4 regions of the Actinomadura sp. NTSP31 genome follow, and region 1 is predicted to be linked to each of the others. Evidence: riboswitches for the same ligand, from Rfam matches in the RefSeq annotation. Region 1 holds a riboswitch; each other region holds the start of a gene.

Region 1 (5,328 bases):
GGATCACCTCGCGCAGGTCCTCGTAGTGAAGTACGGCAGCGATGTCCTGAATGTGCAGGTCCAGGTCAACGTGCGGGCCCAACAGATGCAAGCGTTCGGCCAGCCCGGTCATCGTCGGCGTGTAGACCTCATGGCCGGCGGCCCTCAGCAACCGGGCGACCGGCTGATAGCACCATCCGCCGTGACCGCCGCCGTGGACCAGCACATAAGTAGCCATGGCGTCTCCTCGTGGGCGCGGTGCCCGGACTACCGGCCGAGGGTGAGTAACCTCGTTACTGAGTAACCAGGTTACTCTCGTGGTGGGCGCGGAGATAGGTGTGATCGGTGACGGCGCAGGCGGAGCGAAAGGTCCAGAACCACACGCATGACGCGATCGTGGACGCCGTGCTCGAACTGCTGAAGGACGGCGGTTACCAGGCCGTCCATCTGCGGGAGGTGGCCCGGCGCGCCAAGGTCTCCCTGGCGACGATCTACAAGTTCTTCCCCACGCGGGACGAGCTGATCGTGACGGCCGTGGAACGGTGGATGGCGGCCAACGTGTGCGCCGAGCTGATCCCGACCGTTCCCGGCGAGTCCCTGTACGAAGGCCTCATGCGGGTGTTCCGGCATGTCTTCGAACCATGGGAGCGCAACCCGCGGATGCTGGAGGTCTACCAGCGGGCGCAGGCGGGCCCCAGCGGGGAACGGCTCCGCCGCCAGGCCTGGTGGGCGATCGAGCCCGTCGCAAGGGCGATGCTCCAGAAACTCGACCCGCAGTACGCGGAGGACATCGCGCTCGTCCTCACCCACCTGGGCCACTCCGTCGTGGGCTCTTTCGCCGCCGGTGAACTCGACATCACCGAGATCCTGCCCGTCCTCGAACGCGCTGTATACCGCCTGACCGCCGACAACGCGACAGCCGCCGCGGGCCACTCCCCCAAGGACCGGCGCACAAGCCACTGACGACAGAAGCAGCGCTCAGCAGCCCTCTCGAACCGACCGACACTGAGTCCTTTCAGCGTGATGTGGTCTCGCGGAGTTGCAGGGCGTGGACGGCCTCGGCGACGTGACCGGCGCGATAGGGGCAGCAGCGCAGCTTCCGCAGGATTCGCCATGACTTGAGCTTGGCGTTCGCTCGTTCCGCCCGCGACCATCATGCGATCAGCAGTCACCGCCCCGCTGCTGAAAAAGGGCTCACTGAGGGCCCGGTGGTTTTCGACGACCTGAACTTCGTCTTCCCTCCACGATCCGAGGCCGGCCTGCGGGCAGTACAAGACGGCCAACGTGCTGTTTGCGGTCGAAGCGACCCGGGCTGGGCCGACGGGTGGAGGAGCGACCTGCGTCATCACCCGCGAAGCCGGACCGTCGGCCGTATCGTCCCTGATCGTTGTGCCGCCGCGTGTTCTGTTAATCTCCGTCCGCAACACCCCCTGCCTCCGGAGGCCTCCGTGCCAAAGAAGATCGCGATCCACCTCGTCCTCGGCGGCCTGGTCCTCGTCGGCGCCGTCGCGTGCAACGGCGACGACAAGACCGCGGCGGCCGGCAAGTCCTCCGCCCCGCCCACGACGGCGACCACGACAGCGACCACGACGACGCCTGCGCCGGTACAGACCACCCCGACAACGAGCGCTCCCGGGACCCCAGCGCCGACTACCACCGAACCCAAGCTCCCGAACAGCAAGCAGATCGTGATGATCGACCCGGACGGCAAGAAGTACACGTACACGACGATGGCGCAACTGGCCGCGGGCATGCGCTACACCATGGGCGACAACCCCCAGCCCAACTTCTGCGAGAAGTCCTACACCAAGGGTGTTGAAGGCGGCGGCAAGTTCCCCGCGGGCAGATCGGCCTTCCTGGCCGCCTGCCGAGAAGGCTGGCGCAAGGCGGAACAGATGCACCGCAACGGACAGTGAATCGGCGGCCACATCGGCGCCGAGGGGGCTTGAGTGACTTCTTCGGGAGACCCGAAGCGGCCCCCCGATTGGCTCCCGAACCTACGAAGAAATCAACAGAGAACCGCTGAGGTCAACCACGAAACGTGCTTTGACCTGCGGAAACTTGACGTGGGTAATACTGGGTTCGAACCCGTGACCTCGCAGATCCATGCCGGGCGTAGGGCTCAGTACTCATCCTCGAACCAATTGACACTACAGGCCTTTGTCTGGGTGCGCCCCTCGGCGAGAAGGCGATCTCGTCGCTGTCGCCGCAGAATCCTGTGTCGCGCGTAGCGAAGAGCGCCGCGATGGTCGAAGGTGCGCCGTCACGGCCGAGTCGGACACGATACGACACTCCGCTCCGCGTCGCTCATTTATGCTCAGGGCTGAAGTCACAATACCTGTATCAACCGGCCTGTCGACCATTCCTCGATAATTGGATACAAAGATCAGCCTGAGCACGAAAAACACAGTGGAGCGGTGAATGGACGTCCACCTCGCCGCCCTCGAGTCCGGCGCGCCCGCGTTCATGACACGTTCCGGTTCAGCGGCGCCTACCTGCGCGACGCACTGGCGGACATCACCGCGTCGATGCCGGTCGGGCCGAGCATGGCGTTCCCGCCTGGCGCCGTGCACGCCCAGCGCGCCCTCGGCGTCGGGATCGGCGTCCTTCCAGTTGCCGCTGACCCCGATCGGCCCAGCGTCGCGCCTCCAGGCGCAGAATGATCCGGGCCTTACCGATCATCCAGTTGGCCGCGGGCCCAGGAACCGCGGCCGGCCTTCCCCTTGCTCACGGTGCCGGCAGGCCCTCCGCCAGCGGCGCAGCGGGACCTGCCTCGAAGGCCGGCCGTTCGACGACCGGCCCTTGCTCGCGATCGGCCGCGCGGTCGAAGCCGAGTTGAGCTGATCGCCGCACCATCACACGCGTCCGCATCCGCGACCGGCAGGATGCCCTGCCCTCCGGAGCTTCGGTCATCCGTAATCAGGGTATTCAGACCGTTTTTATATGGTATGTTCCTGCCGTCACGAGTTCCAGCGCCAAGCCCCGGCTTGCTGGGCGGCAACCCTCCGACCGCGGTGGGGTGCTCCGGGTGAGGACACGGTCGTCCGCCGGACATGCGACGACAAGCGCGGGTTCGCAGGGCCGCGTTCCCCGAGACCTCGGGAACGGTGACGTGCGCGCGACGGAGGCCCATCGCTGTGCCGGCTCGGACATGGAGGAGTGAGACGTGGGAAGGCGATCGGCGTTCGCCGTCATCGGCGCGGTGGCGCTGCTGGCGGCCGCGGCGTGCGGGGTGGACACCGCCGACACCGGCGGTTCGGGCAAGGGCGGCAAGGAGCTGACGGTCACGGTCTTCTCCGGACCGTGGGAGGACTTGTTCAAGAAGTCCTTCGTCGAGCCGTTCGAGCGGGACACCGGCGCCAAGGTGAACCTCGTCCCGGGCGCCAACGCCGAGTGGCTCACCAAGCTGCGCGCCGCCGGCGGCAAGAACCCGCCGTTCGACCTGGTGGTGCTGACCCCTGACGCGGCCCGTCCGGCCGTGGCGGGCAAGCTGGTCCAGCCGCTGGAGACGGCGAAGGTGAGCAACTGGAGCGACCTCGACCCGGTGGAGATCGAGAAGACCACGGTGGCGGGGAAGAGCTACGGCGTCCCGCTGACCATCGGCTCGACCGGGCTGCTCTACCGCACCGACAAGGTCAAGCAGGCGCCGGTCGACTGGCAGGACATCTTCGGCAAGGACCTGTGCGGGCACGTGGCGCTGCCGCCGCTGACCTACAACCCGGGACTGGAGTTCTTCAGCGCCCTGGTGACCGGCCAGGGCGGGAAGCTCTCCGACCCCGCGGACGTCGACAGGGCGTTCAAGCAGCTGGAGCAGCTGAAGGGCTGTGTGTCGTCCTACCCGGCGAACGCGACGGCGGTGCAGAGCGCCATCCAGAACGGCGAGGCGTGGGCGGTCCCGTACTGGGACGGGCGGGCCTTCGCGATGGCGCAGGCCGGGGGCAAGGTCGGCTTCACCTATCCGAAGTCCGGCGCGGTCGGCGCACTGAGCAGCTACTTCCTGGCCTCGGGCAGCAAGAACAACGACCTGGCCTACAAGTTCCTCGGGTACATCGCGAACGCCACGTACCAGAAGCCCTTCGCCGAGGGGAACTGGTACGCCGGCTCCAACAGCAAGATCGACTACAGTCCCGCCTTCAAGGCGAAGATCAAGTACGGCACGGACGTCTACCGGACGTTCCACTGGGTCGACTACGACGTCGCCACGCCGAAGCTCAACGAATGGCAGCAGCGGTGGAACGAGATCTTCCGCTGAGCGGCGCGGCCGCGGCCGGCGGACCGGCCGCCGGGCACGTCGAAGCCGGGCGGCCCGCAGCGGGGCACGTGGAGATCGAGGATCTGGCCGTCGGCTACGACGGCCAGCCCGTCCTGGACCTGGACCGGCTGTCGGTGCGGCGCGGCGAGTTCCTGTCGATCCTCGGGCCGAGCGGCTGCGGCAAGACCACGCTGCTGAACGCCATCGCCGGGTTCGTGGCGCCCGACAGCGGCCGCGTCCTGGTCGACGGCGACGACATCACCGCCCTGCCTCCGCACCGGCGGGGGCTCGGCATGGTCTTCCAGAACTACGCGCTGTTCCCGCACCTGTCCGTGGCGAGCAACGTCGCCTACGGGCTGCGCGTCCACCGGGTGCCCAAGCGGGAGCGCGCGGAGCGGGTGGCCGATGCGCTGCGCCTGGTCGGCCTGGAGGAGTTCGCCGACCGGCGCCCCCGGGCGCTTTCGGGCGGCCAGCAGCAGCGGGTGGCGATCGCCCGCGCCCTGGCCACCCGTCCGGCAGTGCTGCTCCTGGACGAGCCGCTGTCCAACCTCGACGCCAAGCTGCGCCGGGAGATGCGCGTCGAGCTGCGCAAGATCCAGCAGAGCGTCGGCACCACCATGGTCTTCGTCACGCACGATCAGGAGGAGGCGCTGTCGCTGTCGGACCGCATCGCGGTGCTCAACGGCGGCAGGCTGGAGCAGCTCGGCACGCCCGACGAGGTGTACCGGCGGCCGGCGAGCCGCTTCGTGGCGCAGTTCATAGGCGCCGCCAACGTGCTGGAGGGGACGGTCCGCCCGGACCGTGCGCTGGACGTCGGAGGCGTCGCGGTCCCGCTCGGCCTGCCGGACGCGGAATCCGGGCGGGAGGTGGTCGTGGCCATCCGGCCCGAGCGGATCCGCCTGGCGCCCGTCACCGGCACGCAGGCTGATGCGGCGGCCGGTCCGAACGGGGCGCGCGCCGCGACCCCGGTGACCGGTCTGACCGGGACCGTCGCCTACCGCTCGTTCACCGGTGACGCCTGGCAGGTCGAGGTGCGGACGGCGGGCGGCCTGGCGCTCACCGTGCGCGTCGCCGACACCGGGGCGGGCGGCGCCGAC
Region 2 (5,328 bases), on a different contig from region 1:
TGCGGGCCCGTGCCGAATCCGGTGTGCTCGCTCGGAGGCGGTGGTGCTCCGGCGTCTTCCGGTGCCGGTTCGCTGCCGGAGGGGTCGTAGACCTGGGACTGCGGGCCGGTGTGCTGCGTGACGGCTGGTGCGCTGGTCAGGTCGTCACCGGCGGCGGTGAACGGTTCGTAGCCGGGGCCTGTGGTCTCCGGGGTGCCGAGTCCGGCCTGGTCGACCTGGGGCATCGGGCCGGTGGCGGTCGGTGCTCCGGTGTCCGCCGGCGCGGGGACCTGCGGTTGGGGACCGGTGTGCTGTGCGGTGCCGGCCGGTGGTCCCTGCGGTGCGTCGACGTCGGCCGGGCCGGTGGAGAGGGGCGGGACCGTCGTGCTGCTGGGCGGCGTTCCGGCGTCTTCCGGTGCGTGGGGGAGCGGGCCGGTGTGGTGCAGGGCGTCAGCGGGTGCGGGCTCTGGCACCGTAGTGGCGGGCCCGTCCGGGAGGGCCGGTGACGGTTCGCCATTCGCGGAGGGGGTGGGCTCCGGGACCGGGCCGGTGTCGGTGGACGGGACGGCCGGGGCGACGGGAACGGCGGGGTTGTCCGGAGGAGGGGGCGTCGCGGCCGACGGCGGCGTGGCGGCCTCCTCGGGCGCGGTGCGCGGCGGGCCGCTGAGGGCGCGGACCTGCTCGCCCGGCATGGTCGCGTCGATCGGGGTGCCGGGGTTGATGACGAGCGTCCAGCCGGGATCGGGCCAGGCGGACACGACGTCCAGCAGGCTCGGCATCACGAAGCGGGACGAGCCGATGGCCTCGTTCATCCACTTGAGCGACGTGAAGAGCTGGACGGACGTGCGCCCGTGCACCGTGACGGGCCGCCACGGGAAGCCGGGGTCCTCCGGCGCGATGCCCCACGGGGTGTCGGGATCGGCGGGGACGAGGACCTGCGCGCCAAGCAGGATCTTGAAGAAGGCGTCGGTGTCGCGGCGGCGGGCGGCGTCGAAGAGCCGCTGCTCGATGTCGTTCTGCGGCTCGAAGCGGTCGGTCATCCGGGCGGCGGCGCGCTGGTCGGCCCAGGTGGCGAGGCCGGGGAGCTGCGCGGCCATGACGGTGCCGCCGGCGGGGGAGCCGGAGTTGATGGCGAGGAGCCAGCCGTGGTCGGGCCAGTAGCGCAGCGCGACGGTGAACGGCAGCTTGATGTACTCGGTGCCGGTCCCGGCGGCGTGCGCGGCCTCGATGAGCCGCTCGGGGGAGGTGAAGACGGGGACGACGGTGTTGCCGTCGACCTCGCGGGTCCGCCACGGGAAGCCGGGACGGCCGGGGCGGAGCGTGTAGTCGGTGTCGTCCGGGACGGGCAGCAGGATCTCGGTGTCCGCCATCGTCTGCAGGAACAGGTCGTGGTCGTTGTTCGCCGCGGCGCGAAGGAGTTCGCGTTCGACGTCGTTGGCGGGCCGGAACTCGGGACGGGACGGCTCGGGCGGCGCCTCGCGGGTCAGCTCCCGGTGCTGGCCCTGCAGTTCCTCCCAGGGCGACTCGTCCGGCGAGGGCGAGGACGAGGGCGACAGTGCCGGTGCAGGCGACGGCGCCGGAGGCGTTGCCGGCGGTTCCGGCGAGGACGCCGGTTCCGGCGAGAAGGCCGGTTCCGGTGAAGGCGCCGGTTCTGGAGCGGCCGCCGGTTCCGGGGCGGGCGGAGGTTCCGGGGCAGGGGCAGGGGCAGGGGCCGGTTCCAGAGCCGGTGCCGGTGCCGGTGCCGTGCCGGACGGGAGTTCGGGGCGGCCGACCAGGGGCGGGCGGCCGTCGCCGTCGGCGACCTGGCGGACGAACCAGGCGGGCATCCGCGACTCGATCGGCAGCGGAGTGCCGCCGGGGTGGCCGGGGGCGTCGACGGCCAGCCACCAGCGGGCGTCCGGCCAGGTCTCGGCGAGGTCGCCGAAGCGCAGCGTCATGAAGTGCCGCCAGGACGGGCCGAGGCACGCGCGCATCGCCGCGGCGGAGGTGTAGGCGAGGACGTGCACGCGGCCGTCCTCCTCCTGGGTCGGCCAGGCGGGCCGCGTCCGGCCGGCGAGGACGCCGTCGACGGCGTCGTCGGCGACGGGCACCACGAGCTCGCTGCCCGCGAGGACGCGGAAGTAGCCCTCCTGGTCCCCGGCCCGTACGGTCTCCTCCAGTCGGCGTTCCAGCTCCGACGTGGGTCGCCACGCGTCGGCCACCGCCGCCACCCCCTGTTTCGTCCGTGCTCGTCCCCGACCCGCCGGGTCCCGGTGGGAGTTCCGGCGGGAAGTAGCGCGACTGCCTACGCTACAGGGGCGAACAGGACCAAAGGCTATAAACGTCTGTGCTTGCGGGCGATTCCGCAGGTCAGCGCCTTGCCGACCCCGCCAGTCGCGCCAGCGCGGCGCACAGCCGGTCGATGTGCTCCTCGGTGCTGCCGATCCCGAAGCTCGCGCGGACGGCCGCCCCCTCGCCGCAGCCCGCGCCGCCCTCCCCGTCCAGCAGGTGCCGGACGAGCGGGTGCGCGCAGAACTTGCCGTCCCGCACGCCGATGCCGTGCTCCCCGGACAGCGTAAGCGCCACGTCCCGCGCGTTCCAGCCGGTCACGGTGAAAGACACGATCCCGACGCGCGGCGACCGGTCGCCCCACAGGGTGAGCTCGCGGACGTGGGGGAGCGCGGCGAGGCCGGCGCGCAGCCGGGCGAGGAGCCGTTCCTCGCGGGCGGCGAGCGCGTCCCAGCCGGCGGCGGTGAGCGCGTCGCAGGCGGCGGCGAGCGCGATGACGCCGAGGACGTTCGGGGTGCCGGCCTCGTGCCGCTGCTCGGCGGACGGCGCCCACCGGACGGTCTCGGCGACGGACGCGCTCGCGCCGCCGCCCTTGAGGTAGGGCTCGGCGGCGCGCAGCCAGTCGGCGCGTCCGGCCAGCACGCCGGCGCCGAACGGCGCGTACAGCTTGTGCCCGGAGAACGCGACGTAGTCCAGGCCGAGCGCGGTCATGTCGAGGGGGCGGTGCGGGACGAGCTGCGCGGCGTCCACCGCGATGCGGGCGCCGTGCCGCCGGGCGACCTGCGCCAGCTCGCGGATCGGCCACAGCTCGCCGGTGACGTTGGACGCGGCGGTGACGACGAGCAGCCGGGCCCCGGCCGGCGTCGCGGCGAGCGCGCGGTCGGCGGCGTCGATCGCCTCGGCGGGCGTGGCGGGCACGGGCAGCCGCACGGCGCGCCGCCACGGCAGCAGCGACGCGTGGTGCTCGGACTCGAACACCACGACGCTCGTCCCGGACGGGACGGCGTGCGCGAGCAGGTTCATCGCGTCGGTGGTGTTGCGGGTGAACACGACCGCGTCGCGCCGCCACGCGCCGAGGAACGTCCGGACGGTCTCGCGCGCGTCCTCGTACGCCTGGGTGGTGACCTGCGAGGCGTAACCGGCGCCGCGGTGCACGCTGCTGTAGTAGGGCAGCGCGCGGGTGACGGCCTCGTGCACCGCCTCGAGACAGGGCGCGCTGGCGGCGTAGTCGAGGTTGGCGTACGGGACGCGGCGGCCGTCGTCCAGCGGGACGGGCGCGTCCGCGCCGATGATCCGGGGGACGCGAACTTCCGGCCCGGTGCCGGACGTCTCAGGACTCGTGAACGGGGAGCGGGACGGTGCGGGGGCGAGCGTGGGCATGCCGGTTCCTTCCGGGGTCAGGGACCCCGGGGACGCGCCCGCGGGATCCGCGCTTGCCGGAACGCGGTGCCGCGTCCGGCCTGGTCCTCACCCGGGGCACCCCATCGCGGACGAAGGGTTGCCGGCCAGCGAGCCGGGGCTTGGCGCTGGCGCTCATGACCTAGTGCGGAAGTATATGCGGAGCCGGTGGCAGATCAAGCGGGAGGGTGCGATGCGGTACGGGGCGGTTCGGGCGCTGGCCGGGGGCGTGGTGATGCTCGGCGTGTCCGGCCTGCTGGGCGCGTGCGGTGCGCTGGGGGGCGACTCCGGTCAGGTCTGCACCGACACGAAGAAGGCGTTCCAGCAGTACGTCACCCAGGTCAGGAGCGTGCCGGCGGCGGAGCCGGCGCAGTGGGGGCAGGCGACGCAGCGGCTCGCGACCCGGCTCGACGGGCTGGCGAGGGAGACCGATGACGGGGCGCTGAAGAAGGCGCTGAAGGACGAGGCGGGCCGGCTGCGCACCGCCGCCGCGAGCGTGCACACCGGGGACGCCGCGCAGCTCAGCGCCGTGCTGGACGGCACGCCCGCGCGCATCGGAAAGGCGTGCGACTAGCGGGCGTCCGGACGGAAGGCCGCAGGCCCGGCGGTTCCACCGCCGGGCCTGCGCTGCGACGCGGCGCTAATTGAACATCTGGCCGCCGCTGCCATCGTCGCCGCCGCCACCGCCGTCATTGCCGCCGCCGTCGTTCCCGCCACCACCGTCGTTTCCGCCGCCGTCGTTCCCGCCGCCTCCGCCGTTGCCGCCGCCGTCACCGCCGCCGGGCAGCGACGGGATGATGGTCGGCAGGCCGCCGGTGGGCGGCGTCGACCCGCCCGGCTCGTCCGTCCCGCCGGACGGGCGGTGCGTCGGGCCCTGCGTGGACGGCGGCTCGGTGCTCTGGCCGCCGCCGGTGGGCGGGCCGTCCCAGCCGCTGCCGGGGGTCTCGGACGGCGACCCGAACGACTCGGGGTCGTAGCCCTTGATGTCGACCGCGTCGGTCATGTACGACCGCCACATCTGGGTGGGCAGCTGCCCGCCGTACGCCCCGTACCCGGGGATGTTCAGCGCCTTGTTGTCCTCGCGGAACATCGCCACGGTGGTCGCCATCTGCGGGATGAACCCGTTGAACCAGATCGCGCGGCCCTCGTCGGTGGTGCCGGTCTTGCCGGCGACGTCGCGGCCGTCGGGCAGCTGCGCGCCGGTGCCGGTGCCGCCCTGGACGACCTGCTGCATCGCGTACGTGGCGTCCCGCGCGACCTGCGTGCCGAACGCCCGCCGGCCCTTCTCGGCGAACTTGCGGGTCTGGCCCTCGTTGTCGGTGACCGACTTCACCACGAACGGCTGGCGGAACTGGCCCTCGTCGGCGAACGCCGCGTACACGCCGGCCTGCTGGACCGGGTGCAGCGACACGATGCCGAGCGGGAACGACGTCGCGGACCGCTGCGCGGACGTCATCTGCGACGACGAGACGCCGAGCTTCTCGGCCATGCCGGCGATCCTGTCGTTGCCGATGTCCTGGCCGAGGTTCACGTACGCGGTGTTGACCGAGTGCTCGGTCGCGGTGACGAGGTTGATGTTCCCGAAGTTCTCGCCGCTGTCGTTCTCGATGCGGTGGCCGCCGAAGTACTGCGGGGAGCTGCCGTCATAGGTGTCGGACAGGCTCTTGCCGTCCTCCAGCGCGG
Region 3 (5,328 bases), on a different contig from region 1:
CCCTCCTTCGCGACGAGGTTCATCCCGTCGCGGATCGGGTTCACCAGCAGCACGTCCGCCAGCCCATAGGCGGCGAGCGACCGCGGATAGTCGTCGTTCACCTGGAGGATGAGCGGCTCCCACGTCGCGGTGCCGAACTCCTCGGTGATCTGCTTGGCCATCCGTTGCACGGCCGCCGTGTACTCGCGGTACTCGGGCAGGTCGTAGCGCGACGGATAGGCGAACGCGAGGTGCACCACCCGTCCGCGCCACTCCGGATGGTTGACGAGCATCTCCCGGTAGGCGGCCAGCCCGCGCACGATGTTCTTGGACAATTCGGTCCGGTCGATGCGGACGATGAGCTGCCGGTCGCCGACCTGCTCGCGCAGCGCCCGCGCTCGCTCCGCCACGTCCCGCTGGGCGGCCCGCTGACGCAGCTCCGTCCCGTCCACACCGAGGCCGTGCACGCCCACGCGCGTCGTATGGCCCCCACATGTGACGGTACGGGCGGCGCGGTCGACGCGTGCGCCGAGCACCGCCTCGCAGCAGTCGAGGAAGGCCGAAGCCCACCGCTCGGTGAGGAACCCCGCGTGGTCCGCGCCGAGGATGCCTTGCAGTATCTGCGCGCCGATGTCGTCCGGCAGGAGACGGAAGTACTCCGGCGGCGCCCACGGCGTGTGCGAGAAATGCACGATCTTCAGGTCGGGACGCCGTTCGCGGAGCATCCGCGGTGCCAGCGACAGGTGGTAGTCCTGGATCGCCGCCTTCGCGCCCTGTGCCGCGTCTCGCGCAAGGGCGTCGGCGAACGCCGCGTTGTACGCCTCGTAGGACTGCCAGTCCCGCCGCGCGCGCGCGTCGAAATGCGGGCTGCGCGGGGTGTCGTACAGCAAGTGGTGGACGAACCACAGCGTCGAGTTGGCGACCGCGTTGTACGCCCGGTGAAAGGTGGCCGCGGGGATGTCGAGCATCCGGACGGCCGCGCCGCCGGTGTCGTGCCCCGCGAGGTCGATCCGCCCGTCCGGTGCGCGCCGCGCCGCCGTCCGGTCGGCCTCGCCGAGGCTCGCGCACACCCACAGCACGTCCTGCCCGGACGCCACGCCGGCGAGGCCCGACACGAGGCCGCCGCCGCCGCGCCGCATCGTCAGCGCGCCGTCGTCGGACAGCGAGAACGACACCGGGCCGCGGTTGGACGCCACCACCACTTGGCTCATACCGGCAGGGTCTCAGTTGTGACGGGGGTGCTTCAAAGTGGCCGGGGGGATGAGTTCGGCGACGCGTGAAAGGCAGGCATCTGTACCGATCCCGCCGTGATTACGGTGATCTGCACCGGGTACCCGGGCGGAATGAGCCGGTCCGAGACGACCAAGACCGTCCTCGTCGCCGGGGCGGCGAACCTGATCCTCGCCATCGCCAAACTGATCGCCGGAGCGCTGGCCGGATCCAGCGCGATGCTCGCCGAGGGCGCGCACTCCGTCGCCGACACCCTCAACCAGGGCTTCCTGCTGACCTCGCTGCGCCGCAGCGCCCGCCCGCCCGACCGCAGCCACCCGTTCGGCTACGGCAACGAGCGCTACTTCTGGTCGCTGCTCGCCGCGTTCGGCATCTTCGTCGCCGGCGGCGGCTTCTCCATCTTCGAGGGCGTCCTCGCCATGACCGGGCACGGCGGCTCCGAGGGCGACGTCTGGATCGCCTACGGCGTCCTCGGCCTCGGCGCGCTGCTGGAGGGGACGTCCTGGGTCCGCGCGTTCACGCAGGCGCGCCGCGAGACCCGCGACAACGGCCGCGACATCGTCGACCACGTCCGCCGGTCACCCGACGTCACCTTCAAGGCCGCCCTGTTCGAGGACACCGCCGCCATGATCGGCCTCGCGTTCGCCGCCGCCGGGCTCGTCCTTCGGCAGCTCACCGGGTCGCAGTTCTGGGACGGCCTCGCCTCCGTCCTGATCGGCCTGCTCCTCGTCGTCGTCGCGTTCGTGCTCGGCCGCGACAGCATGGGCCTCATCATCGGCCGCGCCGCCGACCCCGCCGCGCAGCGCGAGATCCGCGCCGAGATCGCCGCCGCGCCCGGCGTGACCGGCGTCGACGAGCTGCTCACCATGCACTTCGGCCCGGACGAGCTGCTCGTCGCCGCCCGGGTCAACTTCTCCGACGACATCAGCGCCGACCAGGCCGAGGACGTCGCCGGCGAGATCGACCGGCGGCTCAAGGAGCGCGTCCCGATCGTCCGGCACGTCTTCCTCGACCCCACCCAGCGCAGGCCCGGAGGCGCCCCCGCCGCGGACGCCGCGGGCGAGCCGGCGTGATCAAGACCACCTCCGGGTAACGTCTCACTGGCCGGACCCGCCTGTCTGCCATCCGGTCACGTCATGTAAAGTTCGCATACGAGTTCAAACGGCTCGACCACAACTGAATACCGCTCATCCAGAGGGGTGGAGGGACCGGCCCTGCGAAGCCCCGGCAACCACCCGGCTGACGCGCGCTCGCGATCCTGCGAGGCCGGCCGGGAGATGGTGCCAACTCCGGCCTGCGACCAAGGTGGCGCAGGAAAGATGGGGAGAAAGGCCTCGCCCTCATGGCACTCACGTCTGCCACAGACCTCGGACCCGCTACCGCCCTCGTCTGCCGCGAATGCGGCTCCCAGCGCGATCTCGGCCCGTTCTACGCGTGCGAAGAATGTTTCGGCCCGCTGGAGATCGCCTACGACTTCGGCGGGATCACCCGGGCCGGCATCGAGTCCGGCCCCCGCAACATCTGGCGCTACCGCGGGCTGCTGCCCGTGCCGTCGACCGTCGCCGACACCCCCAACACCGAGCCCGGCCTGACCCGGCTCGTCCGCGCCGACAACCTCGCCGAGAGCCTCGGCCTGCAGCGCCTGTGGGTGAAGGACGACAGCGGCAACCCGACCCACTCGTTCAAGGACCGCGTCGTCGCGGTCGCGCTCGCCGCCGCCCGCGAACTCGGCTTCAAGGTGCTGGCCTGCCCGTCCACCGGCAACCTCGCCAACGCGGTCGCCGCCGCCGCGGCCCGCGCCGGGATCCGCAGCGCGGTGTTCGTGCCGTCGAACCTCGAGTCGCAGAAGATCATCACGACGGCCGTGTACGGCGGGACGTTCGTCACCGTGGACGGCAACTACGACGACGTGAACCGGCTCGCGTCCGAGATCGCGGGCGAGCAGGAGGACTGGGCGTTCGTCAACGTCAACGTCCGCCCGTACTACGCCGAGGGCTCCAAGACGCTCGGCTACGAGATCGCCGAGCAGCTCGGCTGGCGGCTGCCCGACCAGATCGTGGTCCCGGTCGCGTCCGGCTCCCAGCTCACCAAGATCGACAAGGCGTTCCAGGAGCTGATCAAGCTCGGCCTGGTCGAGGACAAGCCGTACCGCGTGTTCGGCGCGCAGGCCGCCGGCTGCGACCCCGTCTCCGCCGCGTTCAAGGCGGGCCACGACGTCGTCCGGCCGGTCAAGCCCGACACCATCGCCAAGTCCCTGGCGATCGGCAACCCCGCCGACGGCCCCTACGTGCTCGACGTGACGCGCCGCACCGGCGGCGCCGTCGAGGACGTCACCGACGCCGAGGTCGTCGAGGGCATCCGCCTCCTCGCCCGCACCGAGGGCATCTTCGGCGAGACCGCTGGCGGCGTCACCGTCGGCTGCCTGCGCAAGCTCGTCGACTCCGGCGCGCTCGACCCGTCCGCCGAGACCGTGATCATCAACTCCGGTGACGGCCTGAAGACGCTGGACGCCGTCGCCCCCGTCGCCAAGCCGAGCGCGAACATCGCCCCGACGCTGGAGGCGTTCCGCGCCGCCGGCCTCGCCTGAGAACGAGAAGGAGCCAGCACATGAGCAGCGTGTCCGTCCGCATCCCGACGATCCTGCGGACCTACACCGGCGGCGAGGCGGAAGTGAAGGCCGAGGGCGACACCCTGCGCGCCGTGGTCGCCGACCTGGAGGCCAGCTACACCGGCATCTCGGCCCGCATCCTCGACGACGCCGGCAAGATCCGCCGGTTCGTCAACGTCTACGTGGGCGACGAGGACGTCCGGTTCGCCGACGGCCTGGACACCGCGACGCCCGCGGGCGCCCAGATCTCGATCATCCCCGCCGTCGCCGGCGGCTGACCGCCACCGGCGAACCGCCCTTCGCCTCCGGGCACCGTCGCGGCCGCCGGGTAGGGTCGACTCCGATCACGCCGAGTCGACCCCGCCCGCGGCGCAGCGCCGCGGAGACGCGGATGATCCGCGGTCCCGCGATGGCAGGGGCGGGGCCGGGGAACGGTCGAGCGGCGGGCTGGCGAATGGCGCAGGGCACGGTCAAGTGGTTCAACGCCGACAAGGGCTACGGCTTCATCGCGGTCGACGGAGGCCGTGACGTCTTCGTCCACCACTCGGCGATCCAGATGGACGGTTACCGCGTCCTCGAACAGGGCGGGCGCGTCGAGTTCGAGATCACCCAGGGCGACCGCGGCCCCCAGGCCGACGCCGTCCGCCCCCTCTGACACCACCCGCGGATCACCGATGAGTTCGCCCGGTCCCGCCGGTCTCAACACGGGACGGCACGGACGGCGACCCTGAGGGAGGTCCTGTGGGCAAGGTGATCGTTTCCACCCAGATGACGGTCGATGGCGTGATCGACCGGATCGACGAGTGGTTCACGCCGGCGGGCGAGCACGAGGATTCCGGCAGCTTCGACCAGCTCTTCGCCGCGGACGCACTCCTCCTCGGCCGCAAGACGTACGAGGGCCTGGCGAGCGTCTGGCCGACCATCACGGACACCCGCGGCTTCGCGGACCGGGTCAACGGCATGCCGAAGTTCGTCATCTCCCGCACTCTGCGGGGACCGCTGGAATGGAACGCCAGCCTCGTCGAAGGCACCCCCGCCGAGGCCATCTCCGAGCTGAAGCAGCGCTATACGGGGAACCTCGTGTCCTACGGCTGCGGCGAACTGGCGCATCACCTGGCCACCCAGGGCCTCGTGGACGAGATCCGGTTCTGGGTCCACCCCGTCGTCCTCGGCCACGGCACGCGTCCGTTCCACTCCCTCGAACCGCCGGTGCACATGACCCTGACGGGCAGCACGACGTACCGTTCGGGAGTCACACTCCTGAGCTACCGCCCGAAGCCCGAATGACAGCCACAAGATCGACGGCACCGCTCGACGACTAGGGCGACGCAGCTCAAAGCCTGTTCAGCAGTAACCCCCACCCGACCAGCGAACGAACGGCCCACCACGCACGAACGGGCCGTCCGTTCCGCGATGGTTCCGCGCTTCGCGATCTGGTTCGATGACCGTGCGAGATCGGGTGCGTGTGGTGAGGTGGGTAGGGATGAACGAGCGTGCGGTCATCCTGAACG
Region 4 (5,328 bases), on a different contig from region 1:
ACGGCCAGCCGCGCCACCGACGCGCCCACCCGCAAAGCCGCCACCTCGACCGACATGGCACCTCCGCTTCAGCCGGAAGAGCCATTATGGCGAGAACCCAGGTCTCACGCGACCGCCATTGTCCGGTCTTCGCGCGTCCCCGAGATCTCTTGCGGCACATGAACGAACCCCTGGCGGCGCCGCGAGGCGACCGACACCCTCAGGTCCGGGCGGTACGCCGCAGGGCATATCCCGTCGTATCCATGCTTGACGATTCCCCAGTAGATGTCTTCGGAGACCGCGAGAACGAGCGGTGAACTGCTCGCCCGCAGGCATTTCTTCAGCCTCGGCGCGTCCAGTAATCGACAGGCCAGGTCGATCGCCTCACCGAACGGCCCGTTCTCGTCCCGGTGGATCTCGCCTGCGTGCACGACGGCTCGAAGGCGCATGCACCTGCTCGGCCGCTCCGCCGCCGATATCGACTCGTTGTAGTCGGCCAGCTGCCGGTTGAGGCCCGGAACGAGGCGGGACAGCAGATGGGTCTTCGGTAGTTCGTCGACCGGGTGGAACAGTGCGAGGACGCCGTCTCCGCGGTCCTCGAACGGGTCGCACCACCGGTCCTCGATGCCCGCGGCCGCCATGGCCCGCTTCACCTGGCCGTAGATCTGGCTCCGCAGTTCCTCCTTGATCGGGTTCGTGCGGAGCGCCCCGGTCGAGTTCTCCAGGTCGACGGCCAGAATGCTCCTGTGCACCGGGTTGCCGCTCACCTGGACGCCCCCAAATTCGCTCTGCTGTTAGAACCTCTGGCAATAGTCTGCAACCGGTTCTCTGAGTCGTGCAAGGTGCACAGCGGCATGCATCGCACCCGGATCGCCTCTGTATCCATCTGGCAAGGTTGACGACTTCCAGTGAGACAGAATGATGTCAAAGGTGGGGAACCGCTTTTCCGCGAGGTCTGGTGATCCAGGCGGCGCGAGGTTATCGTTGCCCTGCAACTTGCAGATCGGCGTCCGGGCCGCAGAACCGAAACCGATTCGCTGGGAGGCCGGGGTGGCAGCAGCGCCGACCGTCCGCCGTCGCCGCCTCGGCATCGAGTTGCGGAGGCTGCGGGAGCACCTCGGCCGCACGGTCGAGGAGGTCGCAGATCGGCTCGGCTGGTCTCCGTCGAAACTGAGCCGCATTGAGAACGCCCGGATCGGCGTGCGGGTCTCGGACGTCCGGCTGTTGCTGGAGTTGTACCGCGTGGGGGAGAGGCACAAGGGGGAGGTGCTGGCCCTCGCGCAGGCCGCGACGGAGCACGGCTGGTGGGCCGGGTACCGGGATGTCCTGTCCGGCGAATTCGGTACCTATGTCGCCCTGGAGGACGAGGCGCGCACCGCGCTCACCTTCACCACGTACGCCGTTCCGGGGCTCTTGCAGAGCAAGGATTACGCGCACCGCATATTGAGCAGCGGGAGGGTCATCGCCGTTTCCACTCCGCGCGAGGTCGAGCGCCGGCTGGAACTGCGCATGCGGCGGCAGGAAGTGCTGCACGGCGATGGTTCCCTGACCCTCTCGGCCGTGGTGGACGAGTCCGTCCTGCTGCGCGTCATCGGCGGCCGGGATATCATGCGCCGGCAGATGCTCGATCTGCTCGAACTCGCTGAATTACCGAATGTCCACGTCCACGTGCTTCCCCTGGACGTCGACCGAGAGCCGATATTCGCGGACGACTTCACACTTCTGGATTTCGCACCCGCCTACGACGTCACCTTCCCTGACGTGGTCTACCTGGAGAATCTGTCGACCACGGCGGTGCTTCAGCGCGACGGCGTCACGCACATGTACCGGTTGTGCTGGGAGGCGCTCAGGTCGGTCTCGCTTTCCGCGGACGAGTCGCTGCGGCGGATATCCCGGGCGGCGGAGGAATGGGGTCCGTCCGGCGCCCGGAGCTGCGCCGACGTGTGATCACGACCGCGGATCGGCCTGCTTCGAGAGCCTCGGCAGCGCCTGGAAATCCTGCCGGGAGATGATGAGGACGGGTCCGTCGGTCCCTTGCTTGGAGTCTCGCATGGCGATGCCGCCCGGCGAATGGCGGGCGACCTCTACGCAATACGTCTCCTTGCATCTGCGACTCTTGCGCCATGCCGACGGCTGTGCGTCGGATGTCGGGCCGGTCGCGTCGTCGTCCGCCCATTCGGGCATGCGGGGTCCTTTCCTTCCAACGGGGCCGCAGGTCGCGGGCTGGGGTAGAGAGTAGCGAGGACGCCGTCGACTTCGAGGGGTTTCCTGCAACATTCCCGACATGTTCTCTAACTAGGAAAAAACCGGACAGCCCGGACCAAATGAACGCTTGGTTCGCTTGGTCCTCATGCGCGGGCGACGAATCGGGCGCCCGGGCGGTGCGTCGCCGCCCGAGAATGACCGGCTGGCCATTTTCTGGCTGGGCGCCTAATTCGTGAGAGTCTCAATCGCCCATCGAATGGTCGTCCGTGGAGACGGCCACCACCGCGCGCCGGCTCCTCGTGCGGCTCCCGCACCGAACGAATCGTGTTGACGGCTGGCGGCGGGGCGGGCAGGATGCGGGGGGTTGTGATCATCTAGAGGATCTGAGGGGCCTGGCCCGGGGACGGTCCGGCAACCTGCTTTTGTGGCAAGGTGCCAATGCCAGGAGCGATGAGGAGAGTTCATGGGCGTGCGCCTTGATGTTCCTGTGCTGGCCGGGACGGTCGTCCGGCTGGAGCCGCTGTCGATGGGGCATGTGCCGGAGCTGGCGGAGGCCGCCGAGGAGAACCGGTCGTCGTACGGGTTCACGCTCGTGCCCGGTGCGGCGGACATGGAGTCGTACGTCGCCGGGCAGCTCGCGCGGCCTGGGCTGACGCCGTTCGCGCAGGTCAGGGTCGCGGACGGGAAAGCGGTGGGGCATACGGGGCTGTGGGATCCGCGGACGTGGCCCGGCACGGAGCGGTTGAGCGCGATCGAGATCGGGTGGACGTGGCTGGCGGCGTCCGCGCAGGGCACCGGCATCAACGTCGAGGCGAAGAAGCTCCTGTTCACCTACGCGTTCGAGACGCTGGGCGTGGTGCGCGTCGACCTCAAGACCGATGCGCGGAACGAGCGGTCGCGGCGGGCGATCGAACGGCTCGGCGTGCATTTCGAGGGCGTCCTGCGGAGCTGGTCGCCGTCGTGGGCACCGGACGAGGAGGGCACGCTGCGTGATTCGGCGATGTTCTCGGTGGTCGAGCCGGAATGGCCGTCGGTGAAGACGGCCATGACGAATCGTCTGGCGGAGACCGTCGGGCGGTGACGGTGAGGGAACTTCCCGGGTGCGCGCCGGTGCTGGGCGGGGCGCTCGTGCGGCTGGAGCCGCTGTCGATGGGGCATGTGCCGGAGTTGGCGGAGGCCGCCGAGGAGGGACGGGCGGCGTACGGGTTCACTCCGGTGCCTTCCGCGGCCGGGATGGAGTCGTACGTCGCCGGCAAGCTCGACCGCTCTGAGCTGATGCCGTTTGCGCAGGTCAGGGTGATGGATGGGAAGGCGGTCGGGCACACCGCGCTGTTGCATCCGCGGCCGTGGCCCGGCCGGGACCGGCTGTGCGCGGTCGAGATCGGGTGGACGTGGCTGGCGGCGTCCGCGCAGGGCACCGGCATCAACGCCGAGGCCAAGAGGCTCCTGTTCGGCTATGCCTTCGAGACGCTGGGCGTGGCACGCGTGGAGCTCAAGACGGATGCGCGCAACGAGCGGTCGCGGCGGGCCATCGAGCGGCTCGGCGTGCATTTCGAGGGGGTGCTGCGCAGCTACTCGGAGTCGTGGGTGCCCGGCGAGGAGGACGAGCTGCGGGACACGGCCATCTTCTCGGTGATCGCCGACGAATGGCCGTCCGTGAAGACGACCATGACGAACGTCTTGGCAGGGGCCGTCCAGCCCTGACGGCACCCAGCGGCCCTATTGCTGGGTCAGCGAGTCCAGTAGTTCACGGCCGTGCTGCCATGAGCCCAGGCTGCTGGCGGAGTTGATGTGTCCGCACGCGCCCGCCAGGTGCCATCGCGCCTCCCATCGCGCCGCGAAGCCGGCGGCTGCCTCGGGGGTGCAGTACGGGTCGTCGGTGCTGCCCACCACCAGGGCCGGGCACGGCAGCGGCTGCGACGACACGTCGGTGAACGTTGCGGCCGCCTGGTGGGGGAACGCCGGCCCGTCCGGGTCGGGGGGCGCGACCAGGAACGCGGCGCCTGGCGGGCTTGAGGGATTCCTGTTCAGCCAGGTGGACGCCGCCCAGCAGCCCAGGCTGTGGGCTACCAGCACGACGCGGCGGTCCCGCCGGGAAGCCTCGTCGTACGCCTCCTGTACGGCACCGACCCAGTCGTCCAGGTCGGGGGCGGACCAGGAGGCAGGGGAGATCCGCACCGCCGAGGTGTCCCACTGCCGCTCCCACAGGGTCTGCCAGTGCTGCTCGTCCGACCCGTCGATGCCCGGGATGATGATGTATGCGGTCACTGCCCACCACCGTTTCACTCGTCGCTCCCTGCGATCATGGGTGCGCTCGACGCAGATTCTGATGGATGCATCAGGGCGGTGGTGGCAGCGCAAGTGATCTCAAAGAAGATGGTGCGGACGACAATGGAATCACTCGACCGGATTGACCGGGACATCCTCGCCCTGCTCCAGACCGACGGCCGGCTGACCGGCGCGGAGGTCGGGCGCCGTGTCGGACTCTCGCAACCCGCGGCCAGCGCGCGCATCCAGCGGCTGGAGAAGAGCGGTGTCATCACCGGCTACCGGGCCCTGGTCGACCCGGAAGCCCTCGGACTGAACATCCACGCGGTCGTCCGGCTGCGCACCACGCACGCCCGGCTCGCACCCGCCTTGGACTTCGCCTCCCGGACTTCCGAGATCACCTCCACCCTCAGGGTCACCGGGGAGGACTGCCTCATCTTCGACGTCCACTGCCCGCAGGCAGGACGGCTCGAAGAAGTCGTCGACGCACTCGCCCGGTACGGCCCGGTCACCACGTCCCTCGTGCTTCGCGCCTATCCGCGGAAGCCGCTGACCGACGCCACGCCGTCAACGTCATGACCCGTGGCAAGCACTAGAGCTCGAACCAGACGGCGTGGCCCTGGCCGCGTGGCTCCGTGCCCCAGGCCTTCGCGATGGACGCGACGATCCGCAGGCCGCGGCCGGTGACGTCCAGCTCGGCCGCCTCGGCGACGTGCGGGACGGTCACCGCCCGCCCGTCATCGATGACCGCGATCCGGACGGCCCGCGCCGAGTAGGCCACCTCCACCCGGATCTGCCCGTCCCGCCCCGACTCGGTGTAGCGCAGCGCGTTCGTCAGCAGCTCGCTCATACACAGCGCCGCGTCGTCCAGGCACG

The links. A riboswitch is a leader RNA that binds a small molecule or an ion and turns the genes downstream of it on or off. The one in region 1 is predicted to bind S-adenosylmethionine.
Region 2: linked by a shared signal. The riboswitch ahead of ACA514_RS21665 (aminotransferase class V-fold PLP-dependent enzyme) and the one ahead of ACA514_RS00330 (PotD/PotF family extracellular solute-binding protein) in region 1 are both predicted to bind S-adenosylmethionine.
Region 3: linked by a shared signal. The riboswitch ahead of thrC (threonine synthase) and the one ahead of ACA514_RS00330 (PotD/PotF family extracellular solute-binding protein) in region 1 are both predicted to bind S-adenosylmethionine.
Region 4: linked by a shared signal. The riboswitch ahead of ACA514_RS12480 (GNAT family N-acetyltransferase) and the one ahead of ACA514_RS00330 (PotD/PotF family extracellular solute-binding protein) in region 1 are both predicted to bind S-adenosylmethionine.

Annotation. Positions count from the first base shown of each region.
Region 1 is NZ_JBGNUT010000001.1:84,852-90,179, forward strand. Features, by position in the region: gene ACA514_RS00310 (alpha/beta fold hydrolase) at 1-217, opposite strand, end outside; gene ACA514_RS00315 (TetR family transcriptional regulator) at 325-942, shown strand; partial or broken gene ACA514_RS00320 (IS5/IS1182 family transposase) at 995-1,120, opposite strand; gene ACA514_RS00325 (hypothetical protein) at 1,428-1,895, shown strand; SAM riboswitch class IV at 2,938-3,053, shown strand; gene ACA514_RS00330 (PotD/PotF family extracellular solute-binding protein) at 3,146-4,231, shown strand; gene ACA514_RS00335 (ABC transporter ATP-binding protein) at 4,198-5,328, shown strand, end outside.
Region 2 is NZ_JBGNUT010000012.1:151,332-156,659, reverse strand. Features, by position in the region: gene ACA514_RS21670 (SseB family protein) at 1-2,180, opposite strand, end outside; gene ACA514_RS21665 (aminotransferase class V-fold PLP-dependent enzyme) at 2,329-3,627, opposite strand; SAM riboswitch class IV at 3,672-3,788, opposite strand; gene ACA514_RS21660 (hypothetical protein) at 3,839-4,219, shown strand; gene ACA514_RS21655 (transglycosylase domain-containing protein) at 4,286-5,328, opposite strand, start outside.
Region 3 is NZ_JBGNUT010000008.1:315,043-320,370, forward strand. Features, by position in the region: gene ACA514_RS16845 (trehalose-6-phosphate synthase) at 1-1,190, opposite strand, end outside; gene ACA514_RS16850 (cation diffusion facilitator family transporter) at 1,323-2,282, shown strand; SAM riboswitch class I at 2,394-2,535, shown strand; gene thrC (threonine synthase) at 2,552-3,796, shown strand; gene ACA514_RS16860 (MoaD/ThiS family protein) at 3,817-4,095, shown strand; gene ACA514_RS16865 (cold-shock protein) at 4,272-4,472, shown strand; gene ACA514_RS16870 (dihydrofolate reductase family protein) at 4,559-5,104, shown strand; gene ACA514_RS16875 (DUF5958 family protein) at 5,301-5,328, shown strand, end outside.
Region 4 is NZ_JBGNUT010000006.1:133,055-138,382, forward strand. Features, by position in the region: gene ACA514_RS12460 (hypothetical protein) at 1-56, opposite strand, end outside; gene ACA514_RS12465 (hypothetical protein) at 105-731, opposite strand; gene ACA514_RS12470 (Scr1 family TA system antitoxin-like transcriptional regulator) at 976-1,926, shown strand; gene ACA514_RS12475 (DUF397 domain-containing protein) at 1,927-2,163, opposite strand; SAM riboswitch class I at 2,552-2,641, shown strand; gene ACA514_RS12480 (GNAT family N-acetyltransferase) at 2,648-3,265, shown strand; gene ACA514_RS12485 (GNAT family N-acetyltransferase) at 3,262-3,888, shown strand; gene ACA514_RS12490 (RBBP9/YdeN family alpha/beta hydrolase) at 3,904-4,452, opposite strand; gene ACA514_RS12495 (Lrp/AsnC family transcriptional regulator) at 4,489-5,031, shown strand; gene ACA514_RS12500 (ATP-binding protein) at 5,045-5,328, opposite strand, start outside.